2 regions of the Virgibacillus sp. Bac332 genome follow, and region 2 is predicted to be linked to the other one. Evidence: predicted binding sites of a transcription regulator. Region 2 holds the regulator's gene; the other holds the start of a gene.
What was found. Region 2 encodes LexA, which represses DNA repair genes until DNA is damaged. Its sites were predicted from a motif close to CGAACATATGTTCG; they were not measured.
Positions count from the first base shown of each region.

Region 1: D9782_RS06120 (ImmA/IrrE family metallo-endopeptidase) is a predicted target of LexA. The motif match lies at 1,521-1,534, and genes of this name have one in related genera.

Region 1 covers NZ_CP033046.1:1,266,592-1,274,861, reverse strand. Annotated here, with positions in the region: gene D9782_RS06130 (helix-turn-helix transcriptional regulator) at 284-700, opposite strand; gene D9782_RS06125 (helix-turn-helix domain-containing protein) at 1,018-1,368, shown strand; gene D9782_RS06120 (ImmA/IrrE family metallo-endopeptidase) at 1,550-1,999, shown strand; gene D9782_RS06115 (hypothetical protein) at 2,078-2,293, opposite strand; gene D9782_RS06110 (Ger(x)C family spore germination protein) at 2,624-3,808, opposite strand; gene D9782_RS06105 (DUF421 domain-containing protein) at 3,985-4,671, shown strand; gene D9782_RS06100 (YolD-like family protein) at 4,674-4,991, opposite strand; gene D9782_RS06095 (WYL domain-containing protein) at 4,991-5,206, opposite strand; gene D9782_RS06090 (hypothetical protein) at 5,628-5,885, shown strand; gene D9782_RS23940 (thiol-disulfide oxidoreductase DCC family protein) at 5,885-6,268, shown strand; tRNA gene D9782_RS06080 (tRNA-Thr) at 6,667-6,739, opposite strand; tRNA gene D9782_RS06075 (tRNA-Asn) at 6,746-6,820, opposite strand; rRNA gene rrf (5S ribosomal RNA) at 6,933-7,048, opposite strand; rRNA gene D9782_RS06065 (23S ribosomal RNA) at 7,190-8,270, opposite strand, start outside.
Region 2 covers NZ_CP033046.1:3,258,783-3,267,052, forward strand. Annotated here, with positions in the region: gene D9782_RS15575 (Na(+)/H(+) antiporter subunit B) at 1-346, opposite strand, end outside; gene D9782_RS15580 (cytochrome c biogenesis CcdA family protein) at 409-1,113, opposite strand; gene D9782_RS15585 (YneF family protein) at 1,294-1,515, opposite strand; gene sirA (sporulation inhibitor of replication protein SirA) at 1,561-2,019, opposite strand; gene tkt (transketolase) at 2,616-4,616, opposite strand; gene D9782_RS15600 (DUF896 domain-containing protein) at 4,723-4,959, opposite strand; gene D9782_RS15605 (YneB family resolvase-like protein) at 5,077-5,715, opposite strand; gene lexA (transcriptional repressor LexA) at 5,998-6,621, shown strand; gene D9782_RS15615 (polysaccharide deacetylase family protein) at 6,784-6,975, shown strand; gene D9782_RS15620 (hypothetical protein) at 7,158-7,343, shown strand; gene D9782_RS15625 (hypothetical protein) at 7,439-7,732, shown strand; gene D9782_RS15630 (CBO0543 family protein) at 7,822-8,270, opposite strand, start outside.

The sequences.
Region 1 (8,270 bases), 2.0 Mb from region 2:
TCCCTCCGAATTTAAATAAAATAGTAAGTACTTCCTCTCCTACTTCCTTAATGCAACTACAAACCACTATTCATCTTCTCTTGAATTTCACCTCCTTTTTCTTCACTACCATTTCAATAAAAAAAAGCCCTAAACACGCATTGGCGCATTCACGACTTTTTAATATCTATCGATAGCTAAGAAATGTTTAGTTTTACGTCATTTCGGACATGCATCTGTGAGAAATCGTTGTTGATTTATCTTGCTTGACTCTAGTCTACATCAAGCTATTCTAACTTGTCATTTACTGAGAAGAGTGTGTAAACTGTGAAATTTTGTCTACAATTGATTCTTTAATGTTATAAATATGCCTTCTTGAAAGTCCCATATGCTGACTTATAGCACTTATTGTCATCCCATCAAGCATGCATTCTAAAACCGTAGCCTCTCTAGGGTCTTTGATAGCTGGCAATCTTTCTTGAATAAATAACACTTTCTTCTCTAGTTTAACAATCCAAGAACTCTTCTTATCCCGCCTTATTACTTCCTGTGCTACTGGATCGCTTACGGTTCCCTGTGCTTTTGGGAGTGATGATTCTATCCCTGAAGGAGCTACCAACCTTGTACCAATATCCTCATTTAAAAGCTTACGTTGTCGATTTATTTCTTTAATCATCCAATGATAATCTTTTAACGTACTCTCGATTTGTTCCTTGTTCATGGAAGCCCGCCCCCTTTTCAAATAAAAGCTGCGCATAATTACTTCTTGATATTGGTGATAGTGGACCGGTTCGCTTATCTCGCCTATATTCATTGACTACCCATTTAACACAATTGTTGTTCCTTACACTCCTATTTTTGTTTGAACACATGTTACTTCCTCCCAGCCATTCATTTTTAATTAATAGAACATGTGTTCTTATCATACATTGCTATATTAGAAATGTCAAAAAAAGTATTTCTGTTTAAGAAATGAATTGTTTCTTTTTTGGAAATTATGATATGATTTAGTTGCTGATATAGAAAGTGGTGTTTACGTTGAATATAGGAAAAAGAATTATTGAGTTAAGGGAAAGTAGAAATTGGAGTCAACGCGAACTTGCCAAACGTGTTCATTTAAATGTGAGTGTTATGAACAGAATTGAACTAGGAGATAGACCGATCAAAGATCATGAATTGGATCGGTTGGCAACTGTATTATCTAGTACAACAGATTATTTACTAGGGCGATCTGATGATCCTAGGCTTTCGGAAGAAGAAGCGTTTGCAGCCTTTCGTAATGACCCATCTTTAGAGAGATGGTATAAAGAATTACCAAAAAATAAAGAAGAAGACCTCCGTAGACTTAAAAGAATCTGGGAGGCCTTTAAAGAAGAGGATCAGACATGATTTTTTAGTTCATCATATTTTAATTGAGTATGAGCATTATTAATTGGTAAGCTTTAGTTACATGGTCACTAAATATACCCTTTTCTGATTCCACATATACATGAAATATACTAGGTGTACAACATTGTGCACCATCTATTTTACACCAAAAACGAACATACATTCCATTAAGGGGGCTACTATGTATTTATATTCAAGGACAGAAGACTACATCCAACATTTATTAGCAAAAATTAACATAAAGATCCCTACTGAGCTAAGAATCGAGAATATATCTAACTCCTTAAAAATACCCGTATACTTTTGGGAATTTAGCAGCGAAACTGTGTACAAGAATGGTAAATGCATTATTTTTTTAAATGCCACTAATAACGAACAAGTTCAATGGCAGGAATTTGCCCATGAAATAGCACATAACCTATGGCATGCTGGTCGTCAGGAATATTTACCTCAAGCCTTCATTGAACTGCAAGAGTGGCAAGCAAATTATTTTAGCTACCACTTATGTGTACCTACGTTCATGCTACAACGCATTCCTAAGGCATCCCCATATCAAATTATGCACCTATTCAATGTAGAATACGAGTTTGCATGCAAGCGATTAGAGATGTATAAAAATAAATTTATATAAAAATTGCAAAAAAGACTGAGCAAAATTCGCTCAATCCTTATCACTAAATGCTCAGATTTACGCTTTCTCTAGTAGCTATTATGGAATAATAGCTACTGCTTGCTTGACCACCACTCCGGCTGCCCACTTCCCTTTCCGTGGGGTTTGTCCTTCAGCTAACTTTTTTAGCAAAACCCGCTCAAAAAAGTGGATCTTCAGGTCAAACATTTCCCACAGGAGTTGAAGTATCCGGCCTTCGCTATTATCAGGCTCTACAACGCTAGCATGAAGTAACACAGCTGCTTTTATACGCACGGATAGCGATTTTCACTTTACCCATTGTAAAAAAAGTCAACCTATTACTTATGACAAGAATTGGTGCACCTTCTCATAGCGGAGACGAATTACGTAGACTCCTGCGGGATTAGCACGAGCCGAAAATCCACTTTGCAACGTGTTCTTCTTTGCAAAGTTAGTTGAGGCCGTGCCCGCGGAAAGCGAAGTAATTCGTCGGAGCATTGCCAATATACATCTAACATTTCAAAATAACTACTTGGCTTAACGCAGTCATTGCACTGATTTTATACTTTCTTAACTTACAAAAAAACATGCTTCCCCAAACAGCTATTGGGATGCATGTTTTTTTTATTTATTGATCGTTTCTACTTTGTCTGAGGAGCCTACCATTTTAATTTTCACATTTACATTCACACGAATATTACTTTGGGAGTAATAATTTTCTCCTTTCTCCCAATCGTCTTTGACCGTATTCCAGAAATCATAATGTCGCCGATACAGCTTGTCACCAATCCCCAGCACATCCACTTTTAAGTCTTTTTGCACCTTGTTGATAGTTCCTTCAACCAGTGCCCGCACCTTTCGCTCTGTTGCCGCTTTCACCTTATTTATATAGCTTTTACTAAATACACTAGTAAGTCCATATCTCTCACCAATATTCCCTTTAACATCAATATTTATATCGACCTGTAAGTTTTCCTTTTTCTTATTTTTAAAGTATATATCTTGTTTAACATCTGTTAGTTCTATGACAACCATATGTCCATTTACCTTGATTTTTATCGGTCCATTTTGTTTCGTATCAGTCAAAAAGCTTAGCCCCATGGTTTCATCATCAGATAAGGAGTATATCATGTGATTGGTATCACCTTGAAATACAGCAGCTCCTTTGTACTTAACGGAATGATCGTTAACAATCTGTAATTCTGGAATCGTGTAGCTGTTTTTACTTAGCAGTAACTCTTGAACTTGTCCTATATGAACTGGCTGTAGTGAGCTTGCATTTTTATAGTTGTTCTCCATCAAAGACTCAATATATAGTGCAGGTACTTTTTCATCTATGGGTAGGATATTTAACGCCTCTTTTGCTTTTCCTTCTACTATGACAAGTCTTATCCCTCTACGCATTTCATGATCGCGAATATGAACATCTAGTATATTTCCAAATAGATGTGGTTCTCTAACGATGTCTTCTGAAACAACTAATACCTTCATATGTTGGAAAAAAGGAGTCTTGCTTGATAATGTCGACATTTCTCGGGTAATCTCAAAAATACTTTCGCCCGTTGCAGTTATATTTTTATATGCTTTTTGCTCACCACTACCTCCCTGTAAAGGAGACCCTAATCCAGAGGGGACAACCATTTGGTTGGTAAGCATTAGTTCAAACGTACCATCTTCTTTTTTTTCAACTAGATCAATCGCTGAACCAACGGTAAAGCCTCGATTCTCAATCTCCACGCGGTCCCAGCATCCCGTTAAAAACAAGCACATACTCAAGCTAATAAAAATATAGAGATAATATTTCTTCATTTGCTTCCCTTCCAATTGTCAATCGCCAAATAGTGATGTATCGAACTGTCGATGATGGTACCTATAATTTTCTCTTATTTGTTTATACTGCAACCTTTTAATTATCCTAATTCATACATTTTAATTCCAATGTTTGGAACAATACTAAAAACACCTTTTGTTTATGGAGGCTTATTATGTCCACTATCGAATTAGTACTAAGGTTAGCTGTTTCCTTTACTATCTTACTTGCATTAACAAGAATTATGGGAAGAAAAGAAATTTCTAAGCTTACCTTCTTTAACTTTGTCTCTGCTATTTCAATCGGTACATTAGCTGCTTCATTTGCAGTTGACCCTACACTCAGTCTATTCCATGGAATATTATCATTACTATGCTGGAGTGCTTTTACCATATTTCTTGGTTTTTTAGATATAAAATCACAACGCGTTCGTTACGTTATTGAAGGGGAACCAATTATTCTTATTCGAAAAGGAGAAATTGTGGAGGATGAGCTTCGGAAAAGTAGATTAGATATTGACGATTTAAACCTTTTATTGAGGAAGAAAAACGTTTTCGCTGTCTCGGATGTCGAATATGCAATATTTGAAACAGATGGCAGTCTATCCGTCATGAAGAAAGAGGCGAAACAATCGTTAACCAAAAAAGATATGAACATTCCTCCAGCCACGAATAGCATTCCACCTACCTCAACGACTGTAATTGCTGACGGAAAGATTAATACAAATAACTTAATTGCCTTAAACCTAAATAAGCATTGGTTAGAAAAGCAACTTCAATTAAGGGGAGTACCTTCCATATCGGATGTCTTTTATGCTGAAATTCAACAAAATGGCGCACTATATATTGCTAGTAAAAAGTAAATTTAATCAATCCAGGCATCAATAATACTTTCTATAGGTAAATATTGGCCTGCCACTTTTATATACCTGTTCTGTCTATCAATACTGACTACTTTCCCTTTAGCTTTATAAAAATCGTGATTCAAAAAATACTTTAAATCGATGGTTAGCTCATTTTTCACTGCCATTTGCAGCTTCAAGTTAATTTCCTCTTGTTTTTGTTCATCTATAATAGGTTTTTGTTTGCGCTCTTGTTCTTGCCATGTTTGCTTCAATAACTCTATATGCTCCGGCATCATCATTGCGGTCCATTTAATACTTCCTCGATCATTTACACTCATTACGCACCCACTCGCTTTCTAACTAATCCTGCTGAAAGAATATTCTTTAGCGTAAATGTTCTCACCTTTTTCCGATAGAAGCAATAAGCCAAAATACTCTTTTCGCGTATTTCTAGAACACGGATATAACGCTCAGTTACATTATTATTGCTATCCAAATAAATAATAATTATTTTTTGCTTACTTTTGACAGAACGATTCAGCAATCCTTTCATAATAAGGTCACCACCAAGAACGTTTGTTCTTATTATATCATAAAAAACGAACATATATACGTATTATTTAGTGACAATTTATCCCAGAATGATGGAAAATAGAAAAAGATTGGTAATTAAAAAAACTAGAGAAGTAGGAGCATAAGACAAGGAGAAATATAAGGATTACGCTGGAAATTCTGGTTTTCTGAACAGTTCCTTAGCGTATGTTTTCGCTTTTCATTGGTACAATCCCTATTATCCGTTGAACCATTTACTATATAGAATTCATCAGAAACATAAATTTTAGATTAATAAGAACAACTCCGATGGAACAGCGTTGTATTATATTCTAAATATAGGTGCCTTTAGCATGAATTAGTTTGAAGGTTTGAAGCACTTAATATTGAATTCTCCATTATTACTGACATTAGGAGCTTATTTGGCTATATTCACACAGTTATTCTTTCCTTTTTTTGTGTTCAATAAATATACTCGCTTATTTAAGCTTACTTGGCTCAATCCTGTTTCATCTAAGTATTATTGTTTTTATGGGTCTAGTTCATTTGGTGCTATTATGATTGTTTTAGACTTGCAATTTATGAGTGATAGAGAATATAGCCATCGCTTTAAGTATATTAAAGATAAAGTTACTAATTTGAAATATATAGGTATTCAAAGAGAGGAGAAGGAAATTTAATGGTGATTCTAGTTTATGATGGAGAATGCAACTTTTGTAGTAACTTTATTAAATTTCTTTTAAAAATAAACAAGAACAAATCGCTAAGGATTACAAGTTTTAATAGCAAATGGTACAATGATTTTAAAATGGAAAACCAAATTAGAGATAACGTGGATAGCATAATATTAATTAATTCTAATAAAATGTATATATACTCAGATGCAATTCTCCACGTAATAGCTCAAGCAAATAAATTATTTTTTCCGATACTTATATTAAAAATAGTACCAAAACCGATAAGAAACTTTTTCTATAAATTAGTTGCTAAATATAGGAAGAGAATAAGTAAACAAATTAAATGTACTTTACCAACTCAAAGTGAAAGAAAATATTTTCTTTAAAGAAAGGATGTCTACATGAGTCGTAAAATAATTATTTTAATTATTATACTGTCTTTGAATATCATTCGGTACTTTTTCGAATACCTCGATGACACTTCAAATATATATTATGGAATAATGTTACTTTTAAATATAATGGCTATTTGCTTTGTTATATTCTCTAAAAACAAAGATATAGCTTAAAATTCTATATAATCAGATTAAAATGGTAAATTATTTAGAATGATACAAGAATAACCCAAAATAGTTCCGAAGCGTATTTTTTGTGCTTTTCGTTGGTACAATCCCTATCAAAAATAAATATCATTCGTATCAAATTCGTATCAAAAATAAGAACACCACTAATAAAAAAGTGGTGTTCTTTTATTTAAACCCTTGCATCTCAAGGTTTATAGGAAAGCTTCCAAGCGGACTTGAACCGCTGACCCCCACCTTACCATGGTGGTGCTCTACCGACTGAGCTATGGAAGCATAAAATGGCTCCACAGGTAGGATTCGAACCTACGACCGATCGGTTAACAGCCGATAGCTCTACCACTGAGCTACTGTGGAATAGGATAGATCAATAATTAAGCTAGGTACACAGTATTACCTTTTATCATACCATAAAAAATATACATGTAAATATAGTAATAGTATTACTTATAAATAAGTATAAAAAAATGCCTGGCGGCGTCCTACTCTTGCAGGGGCAAAGCCCCAACTACCATCGGCGCTGGAGAGCTTAACTTCTGTGTTCGGCATGGGAACAGGTGTGACCTCTCCGCCATTGCTACCAGACATTTCTTAATTCGATAAATCAACATCTGCTCGGAACCATTCCTTGCTTGATGCTTTCTCATATCTATAGGCGGATACATTACTTATTCATTTGTACCCTAAAAACTAAATAAGAGATCATTCAACGACAACCAAAAGAAGTTAGTTAAGTCCTCGATCGATTAGTATCCGTCAGCTCCACGTGTCACCACGCTTCCACCTCGAACCTATCAACCTCATCATCTCTGAGGGATCTTACTCACTTGAAGTGATGGGAAGTCTCATCTTGAGGGGGGCTTCATGCTTAGATGCTTTCAGCACTTATCCCTGCCACACGTAGCTACCCAGCTATGCTCCTGGCGGAACAACTGGCACACCAGCGGTGTGTCCATCCCGGTCCTCTCGTACTAAGGACAGCTCCTCTCAAACTTCCAACGCCCACGACGGATAGGGACCGAACTGTCTCACGACGTTCTGAACCCAGCTCGCGTACCGCTTTAATGGGCGAACAGCCCAACCCTTGGGACCGACTACAGCCCCAGGATGCGATGAGCCGACATCGAGGTGCCAAACCTCCCCGTCGATGTGAACTCTTGGGGGAGATAAGCCTGTTATCCCCGGGGTAGCTTTTATCCGTTGAGCGATGGCCCTTCCATGCGGAACCACCGGATCACTAAGCCCGACTTTCGTCCCTGCTCGACTTGTAGGTCTCGCAGTCAAGCTCCCTTCTGCCTTTACACTCTGCGAATGATTTCCAACCATTCTGAGGGAACCTTTGGGCGCCTCCGTTACCTTTTGGGAGGCGACCGCCCCAGTCAAACTGCCCGCCTGACACTGTCTCCGAACCGGATCACGGTCCTGGGTTAGAAGGTTCGTACAGCCAGGGTGGTATCCCACGGATGCCTCCACGTAAGCTAGCGCTCACGCTTCGATGGCTCCCACCTATCCTGTACAAGCTGTACCAACATTCAATATCAGGCTACAGTAAAGCTCCACGGGGTCTTTCCGTCCTGTCGCGGGTAATGTGCATCTTCACACATAGTATAATTTCACCGGGTCTCTCGTTGAGACAGTGCCCAAGTCGTTGCACCTTTCGTGCGGGTCGGAACTTACCCGACAAGGAATTTCGCTACCTTAGGACCGTTATAGTTACGGCCGCCGTTTACTGGGGCTTCGGTTCTACGCTTCGCACAAAAGTGCTAACGCTTCCCCTTAACCTTCCAGCACCGGGCAGGTGTCAGCC
Region 2 (8,270 bases):
TTGCAGTTGCAAGTTCTATCTTCCCAAAGATCGGAAACGTATAATAATCATAGGTCTGTGATAAGAAAGGAGCTTTAAAAAGGAATGATCCAACTCCAGTACCTACAGCGATTGCAAGACCTATTGGAATTAACTTTGTAAAATCGATTGGCAACACTTTTTTTACAACATCTGCTCCATAAGACATATTCATTAATAAAATAGCGCCAGATGTCATGAGTCCACCAACGAATCCTCCACCTGGAGAATTATGTCCGGCTAATAATAAATAGACAGCGAAGCCTAAAAGAATAAAGGCAATCAATGATGAGGTAGTGCGTAATATAAGATCATTTGGTTTGTACATGGTTATTGCCCCTTTATAGCATATATACTACTTATTTTAATATAAAACATATAGAAAATCCATTAAAAGCCAGAAAATCCAAACAATCCTGCTAAATATGAGGTTAATGCCGTCATCCAATTAAAAAATAAAGCAACCCCCATAACGATCATGATGTAACCGCCTATTTTTACAAGTCTCGTACTGTACTTCTTTATCCAATTGAGCTTTCCGATAAAAAAAGATAAGACAAAAAACGGGACGGAAAAACCTAATATATAGCTTACCATCATAAGCACACCAATGTCCGGATTATTAGCTGCTAAAGTTAAGACGATACCTAGAATTGGACCAGTACAAGGTGTCCAACCTAAAGAAAATGCTAATCCAATTAAGAATGATCCAATAAAACCGGCAGGCCTATTTTTGAACGTTATTTTCTTATTTTTCATCAAAAAATCAAAATTTAATACACCGACAATAACAAGCCCGAAGAAAATAATAATAATGGCGCCTACTTGTCTTATGATATCTTGATACATAATTAAGAATTGCGAGATGCTTAAGCTTGCAAATCCCATCATAATAAAGACAGCAGAAAATCCTAATAAAAAGAATAAGGTATGTAAGATACTTTTCAGATTGAGCATTTTATTATCATCTTTTAGTTCACTTACACTCATTCCAGTAATATAAGATAAAAAAGCTGGATAAAGTGGTAACACACAAGGCGAGATAAACGAGAGAAAACCAGCCCCGAAAGCGATAAACACATTTATGTCAGACATGATATACCTCCTATTTGCATGAATGCATCTATTGTATCAAATCAAGCGATTACATAGGACTCCTATTTTTGACAATAAACCAAAAGTTTAAAGTTGTTATACGAAATTAGAATACCCCTTACCATTAGAGCAAGGGGTATGGTTGCAGCTATGAACGCTTCTAAGTATATCAATAAGTGCCTATTTTCCTGATTGATTGTTCATTGCACGCATCATTTGATTAATTTTCTTTTGTGATGGTTTTTGACCCATTTGCATCATTAATGTGCGAAGCATCTGTTCATTAATCGGTGGATTCTTTTTTAAGTAGCTCATCATATATTTTCTAGCAATGAAAAATCCAAGAGCAACACCAACAATTAACGCTGCTATAGCAATTAGTACGACCCAGATCGTGTCCATGTAAAGCTTTCCTCCTTCGTGTTGTCTCTTATACAGTATAGTAAATCAAAGAAAAGAATACAATACTTGTTCTTCCTGATTTTTGCTATGTGTAAGAATAGGAGCTAACCATCCAAAATTTTGAATATTATCTCCTATTACAAAAAGCAATCGCTGCATTTGTCTTAGAACAGGAAAAAGCAGCTCTTCTGCATCCTGTAGTGATTTACAACGAAATTTTAATTGATTTTCATTTATATGTAAAGAAATAAACGCATCCCTACTATAAATTTTCAATCCCTTCTCTTCATTTTGCTCCAAAATTCTTAAATGTCGATAGTTTGTTAAATGGTTGATAATTTCACTATAACTAAATGGATACGTAATATAATTAAACTGCATAGCTAAGTCTTTTCGATCTGAGTTCATTTGATAATCCTTTAAGAATCGATATAGAACTCCACTTTTATGGAAGTAATGGTTGGCGACCTCTTCTTTAATCCAATAGATAGAATACGTATACATAGGATCTCCCCCTCTATATAATCTATTATACGGATTCTATTTCAAAATTATGTCAGATTGTATTGTAAAAATGCACTTCTTTTGTCGATTCAGAAAAAATAAGATTGTTATATTTACTATGCGTAACGTCAAATATATTTCCTAAAAGAAATAGCAGCCAAATCGGTCGCTTTTCGTTGGACTAAAGAAGTTAGACTAGCTGGACGCGGCTTAACACGTCCATATTTACCCACATGGGCAAATTTTACAATTTCCTAGACGATAAAAAAGAGGCTCGGACAAAACACAACTTTTCTTTACTCATAATAAGCATAATCATGTTATCAATAGGAGGATCTTCGCCGCACCGTGAACATATACGCGTTTTCCGCTGGAACGCCCACAGCTAACTTGGTAAAGAGAAACACGTTACCACGTGGATCTTCGGACTCGTGCTGTTCCCGCTGGAGTCTCACTTATTTCAGGTGCTAATTTAATTTTTCTAATCAAAAAATGAGCGATAATTAATTTCAACTAATTATCGCTCGTTTTTAATTGTTTCTTCATTCTTTTGTCTCAGCCTCTTTGGCTATAAACGTGTTATATCTTATTTAAAGTTATTCCATCATTGATTCAACGTGTTTCACAACATTTTCCACAGTAAAACCATACTCTTCGATGACTTTTTCTCCTTTTGCGGATGCACCAAATGTATCAATTCCAATAACCTTACCGTGATCACCGATATATCGTTCCCAACCGAATGGGGAAGCCATTTCAATTGCAACCCGGCGTTTTACTTCAGATGGGATAATTTGTTGCTTATATGAGTCAGCTTGTACATTAAAACGATCCCATGACGGCATGCTGATAACCCGGACATCGATCCCCTTCTCTTTCAGTTCAGCTTGTGCTTGAATTGCCAATTGAACTTCAGATCCAGTTGCTAATAGCAAGGCATCAGGTGTTGCCTTCTCCGCATCACTTACAACATAAGCACCTTTTTTCACACCCTCGTAAGCATGCTCTTTTGTACCAGATAATGTCGGTAGATTTTGTCTCGTAAGAACAAGTGCTGTAGGTGTATCTGTCGATTCCAGAGCCAAGCGCCAAGCAGCTTGTGTTTCATTTCCATCAGCTGGACGAATAAGTGATAATCCAGGCATTGCGCGTAATGAAGCTAATTGTTCGATCGGTTCATGAGTTGGCCCATCTTCACCAACAGCAATCGAATCATGCGTGAAAACATACGTTACCGGTGTATTCATAATAGAAGATAGACGAACTGCCGGACGCAAGTAATCACTAAATACAAAAAATGTTCCAGCATACACATTTAATCCACCATGTAATGCCATACCATTCAATGCTGCTCCCATTGCATGTTCTCTTACGCCAAACCATATATTTCTCCCGGCATAATTGGTGCGTGAAAAATCATCTTCATCATTTATTGTAGTTTTATTCGAGCCAGCTAGATCCGCACTTCCACCAAAGAAGTTCGGTACAGCTTTTGCAATTGCATTCAGTACTTTACCTGAGGAAGCTCTTGTAGCTAGTGTATCCTTATCAGGCTCAAATACTGGAAGGTCTTTTTCCCAATCGACAGGTAATTCACCATTTAAAGCGAGTTCAAATTCGCTTGCTAATTTAGGATATCTTTCTTTATATACTTCTAGTAGTTGATTCCAATTATCTTCTACTTCAGCACCATGCTTAACAATTTTTTCGTTAAAATCTGCGTATACTTCCTGTGGTACATGAAAATCATCATGTCCCCAATTATAGAATTCTTTTGTTAATTTTACTTCATCTGTGCCGAGAGGAGCCCCATGGGAAGCAGCAGATGCTGATTTGTTGGGTGACCCATATCCAATTACTGTTTTTATCTCAATTAGTGTAGGTTGCTCACTATTCGTTTGCGCAGCTTTAATAGCATTTCGAATTGCGTTTACATCATTGCCATCCTCAACAGTTAACACTTGCCATCCATAAGCCTTGAAGCGTTGTTCTGTGTTGTCAGAGAATGAACGATTTAGATCACCATCAAGTGATATATCATTCGAATCGTATAAAGCAATTAGTTTACCTAAGCCTAAATGACCAGCAAGTGAAGCGGCTTCGTGTGAAATTCCTTCCATTAAGTCTCCATCACTTACAATGGCATACGTATAATGGTCGACAATATTTATATCTTCCGTATTAAATTTTGCAGCAAGATGAGCTTCTGCCATTGCCATTCCAACAGACATAGCGATACCTTGTCCGAGCGGTCCTGTGGTGGCTTCTACACCATCTGTATGATGAACTTCTGGATGTCCAGGTGTCTTAGAACCCCATTGACGGAATGATTTCAAGTCCTCAATGGTTACATTGTATCCTGATAAATGTAGTAAACTATAAAGCAGCATTGACCCATGCCCTGCCGATAGTACAAAGCGATCACGATTAAACCATGTTGAATGTTTAGGATTATGATTCATAAAGTCAGTCCATAATGTATATGCCATCGGTGCAGCTCCCATTGGTAATCCTGGATGTCCAGAATTTGCATGTTCAATGGCATCAATGGATAACGTACGAATGGTATTAATTGATTGTTGTTCCATATTCGACATAAGATTACTCCTTCCACTATTCCAAGCTTTTGTATACTCTTTTTATTCTATAACGAAACATAGTTTGCCACAAGCAAAACAATGTGTGTGTCAAGTACCATGACACTTACTCTTTATCTTTTTCTTGATTTTGCATGTCCTTTACCTTTTGTGGTGTTACATCATTGCCATTTGGGTCAACAACTGTCATCGATTTAAATTGATTTTTAAATGAGCTTCGAACGTTTTGCAAGTACTCTTGACGTAACTTTTCTTGCTCCTTCTTTTCAACTGCAGATAGACCTTCTTCTTTTGCTTTTTTTGCTAATACATTTATACGTTCTATTTTATCTTTAGATAGCATCTAATAACCTCCAGTTTCATATAGAAAGTTTTGAAATTGTAGTTGTACGAAAATAGAAAAGGCAAGAACATAATTAGTGTTCTTGCCTTTTTATCTTACCTCTACCATATCATATATTCAAGTATTTTGAAATTCCTGATACCTTCTATGGACCGTAGCCTTCGAAACGGAATAACCTAATCCATTTAATGTAGTGGCAATCTCTTCGAATGTCAGATTGTTTTCCCGCAGACGTACCACTTCTTCAATAGGAAAAGTCTTTCGCTCACGACCAGGTGCCTTATCTTGATTGGATAAATTGTTACTAGGATTATAGCCGTTTTTAATAGCTCTTTGAATACCTCTTTTTATTTTAGCATTATGTATTTTTCGCTGATATTCTTCCACAATGCCAACAATTTGAAGAACCATGGAATCTGCTTCAGATAGTTCTAACTTACCATCATGGTAAGAAGTATAGATGGGTATGTTTAATTTATGTAGTTGATGGAACAGCGCTATTTTTGTATTACCTCTACCTAGACGAGTTTCGTCCTGAATGAGTAAACAGTCTGCCTCTCCATCAGAAAACAGATCAAGCAACTGAAAAATGCCATCTCTATCAATCTTATAGCCACTCTCTTGTTCTTGGATGCAACAACTAACCGTTAAATGATTGTTTGTTGCTAATTCCATTAATTCATGCTTTTGTCTTGCAAGTGACGTTTCCTGTGTTTCCTTATCTGTACTAACTCTGCAATAAATAATTGCCCTCAACATACTATCTCCCTATGAAAATAATTAACTAGTGATAATAGAATAATATAAGAATCCGAGCGTTAGTGCAAAAGCAATGAGGTAGAATGCGTCTGTTTTTGTTATTTTTTGGAACATTGAAACAGGCCTCCTTATCAGTATAGGAACTTTTGTTCGCTTGTTGTTTTAAGTATTACACGAACATACGATCTTGTCAAGGTGTTTTTCGAACGAACGTTTGCATTTCCAACAACCCGATGGTAAACTAGTTATAATTAATCCTATGTGCGAGGTGATCAATACATGACTAAACTATCGAAAAGGCAGCAAATGATACTTGACTACATTAAAGATGAAGTAACAAAAAAAGGATACCCACCTTCTGTACGTGAAATTGCCGAAGCCGTTGGACTAGCATCTAGTTCAACTGTTCATGGTCATCTTTCCAGGCTAGAAAGTAAGGGTTTTATTCGCAGAGATCCTACTAAGCCTAGAGCTATAGAGGTATTAGATCTTTCTCAAGATAATAATATACCTAGAAATGAAGCGCGCTATGCACCAGTCATTGGAAAAGTTACTGCCGGTCTTCCAATAACAGCAGTAGAGAATATTGAGGAATTTATTCCATTGCCATCCAATAGTGCGAGTCCAGATGATAACTTATTTGTACTTGTCATTGAAGGTGAAAGTATGATAGAAGCCGGTATTTTGGATGGAGACATGGTAATAGTAAAGCAACAGAACACTGCTATCAACAGTGATATCGTTGTAGCGATGACAGATGAAAATGAGGCAACGGTTAAACGTTTCTTTAAAGAAAAGGATCATATTCGTTTACAGCCTGAAAATTCAACAATGGAACCACTTATTTACGATAACGTAACGATTCTAGGTAAGGTTATCGGTCTATATAGAAACATCCATTAAAAACTGCCAATTGGCAGTTTTTTTATAGTCTAGGAAATAAAATTTGTCTATGTGGATAAAGATGGGCGTGAGCCATGTCTAGCTCCTGCACCCAGAAACGAGGTGATTTCACGAATCGCCCTAAGACCGGAGAAGACCAGGGGCTAAAAAATTGCCAATCATGTGAAGTCAAATGTGACACCTGGGGATATTATTTTACTGGATGACTCTGGTGGAAATCGTAGTCAAACAGTTGAATCATTAGAGGACATATTGGCTTATTTTCAAAGATTGAATTACCAAATGGTAACGGTCTTTGAATTACTCCTCTATGGTAGTACTAATCAGTTTAATCCATTGCTCTTTTATCCATAAAATCAAGACTATTATACATAGCCTTCTGAGTAGAAGGCATATTTTTTCCTTCATAAACATGATTGTTACCGCATTTAATTGGCTATCAGACAAAATAAAACGTTTATCATAAGACACAAGCCATCTCAAATATATGAACATTGAATATATTAGCATTATATCAATGAAAAGAAGGAAATAATATGTGGAAAAATAGTAGATGTGGTGGAAGAAATGATGATGTAGCAGGTGTGACAGACGCAAACGGCGATGACTTCGGTGGTGACGTTATTATAAATGATAATGACAACGATCTAAAATCGAGGAATCGAAATGTACCTTTGCAAAAATCTCTAATAGTGGGAATCCTATGTAGATGTCAGCTCTGATGCTGATTCAAGGAGAAAGAAGAAGAAAAAGAAAAAATATAGTGGGATATATTCTTATGTATCCCACTTATCCTTTAAAAGGTGAGTGATTTTTAATGGAGAGACCTAATCTATTTTCGTTAAAACCATATGACGACGGTTTTCCAGATCAACACATTACAAATAAATCCGCTGTTAAACATAGCGGTAATTCAGATGTCGATGTAAATGTGCATGTCGACACCAAACCGATCGCCTATGCTATGCTATGTACACTATTAGCTTCTAAGCAAATATCCAATGAAGAATTTGAAGAGGCGGTTAGTAGACTAGATAAATTAACAAATCGAGAGAAACGAAAAATGAAAAATGTAGATGACTTTATCAGGCCAAAGTTAAATAAGCGATGAAATTAAGAAGACTTTCTTCTTGATTTCATCGCTAAATCTTTGACTAACTCTACAATACATATTTCATAAACTCAATTTGAATCCTTATATTATTTATCGGTTATTTTTTTATAGCTATCCATATTATAAAAAAGATACGCTATCATAATTAAAAATAAGTAGATAAAAAAGTCATAGAATGTTGACCAACCCTTTGGATTATAAAAATCAATTGCATTAAATAAATTCATTCCTCCAAATGCGGCGATTGCAGCAAAAATACTACCTTTTAATAACGGATTCCAGTTTGGCTTAATTTGTAGAACAAACATGACTGCAACGGGAGCCATTGCCAAGTGATATGGAAGAAATAATAAAGGTGATATTGGAGAGAATTTCATAGGATAAGACCATAAACCATATGATAAAGCAATAAGGTCAATTAACAATGAAAGAATGATGGTGATAAATCCCCCGATTAAAAGCCGCCCTGTACTTTTCTTATTCCTAAACAAGAACCAAATGAGCCAAGGTATGATAAATAATCCAATACCTAGCC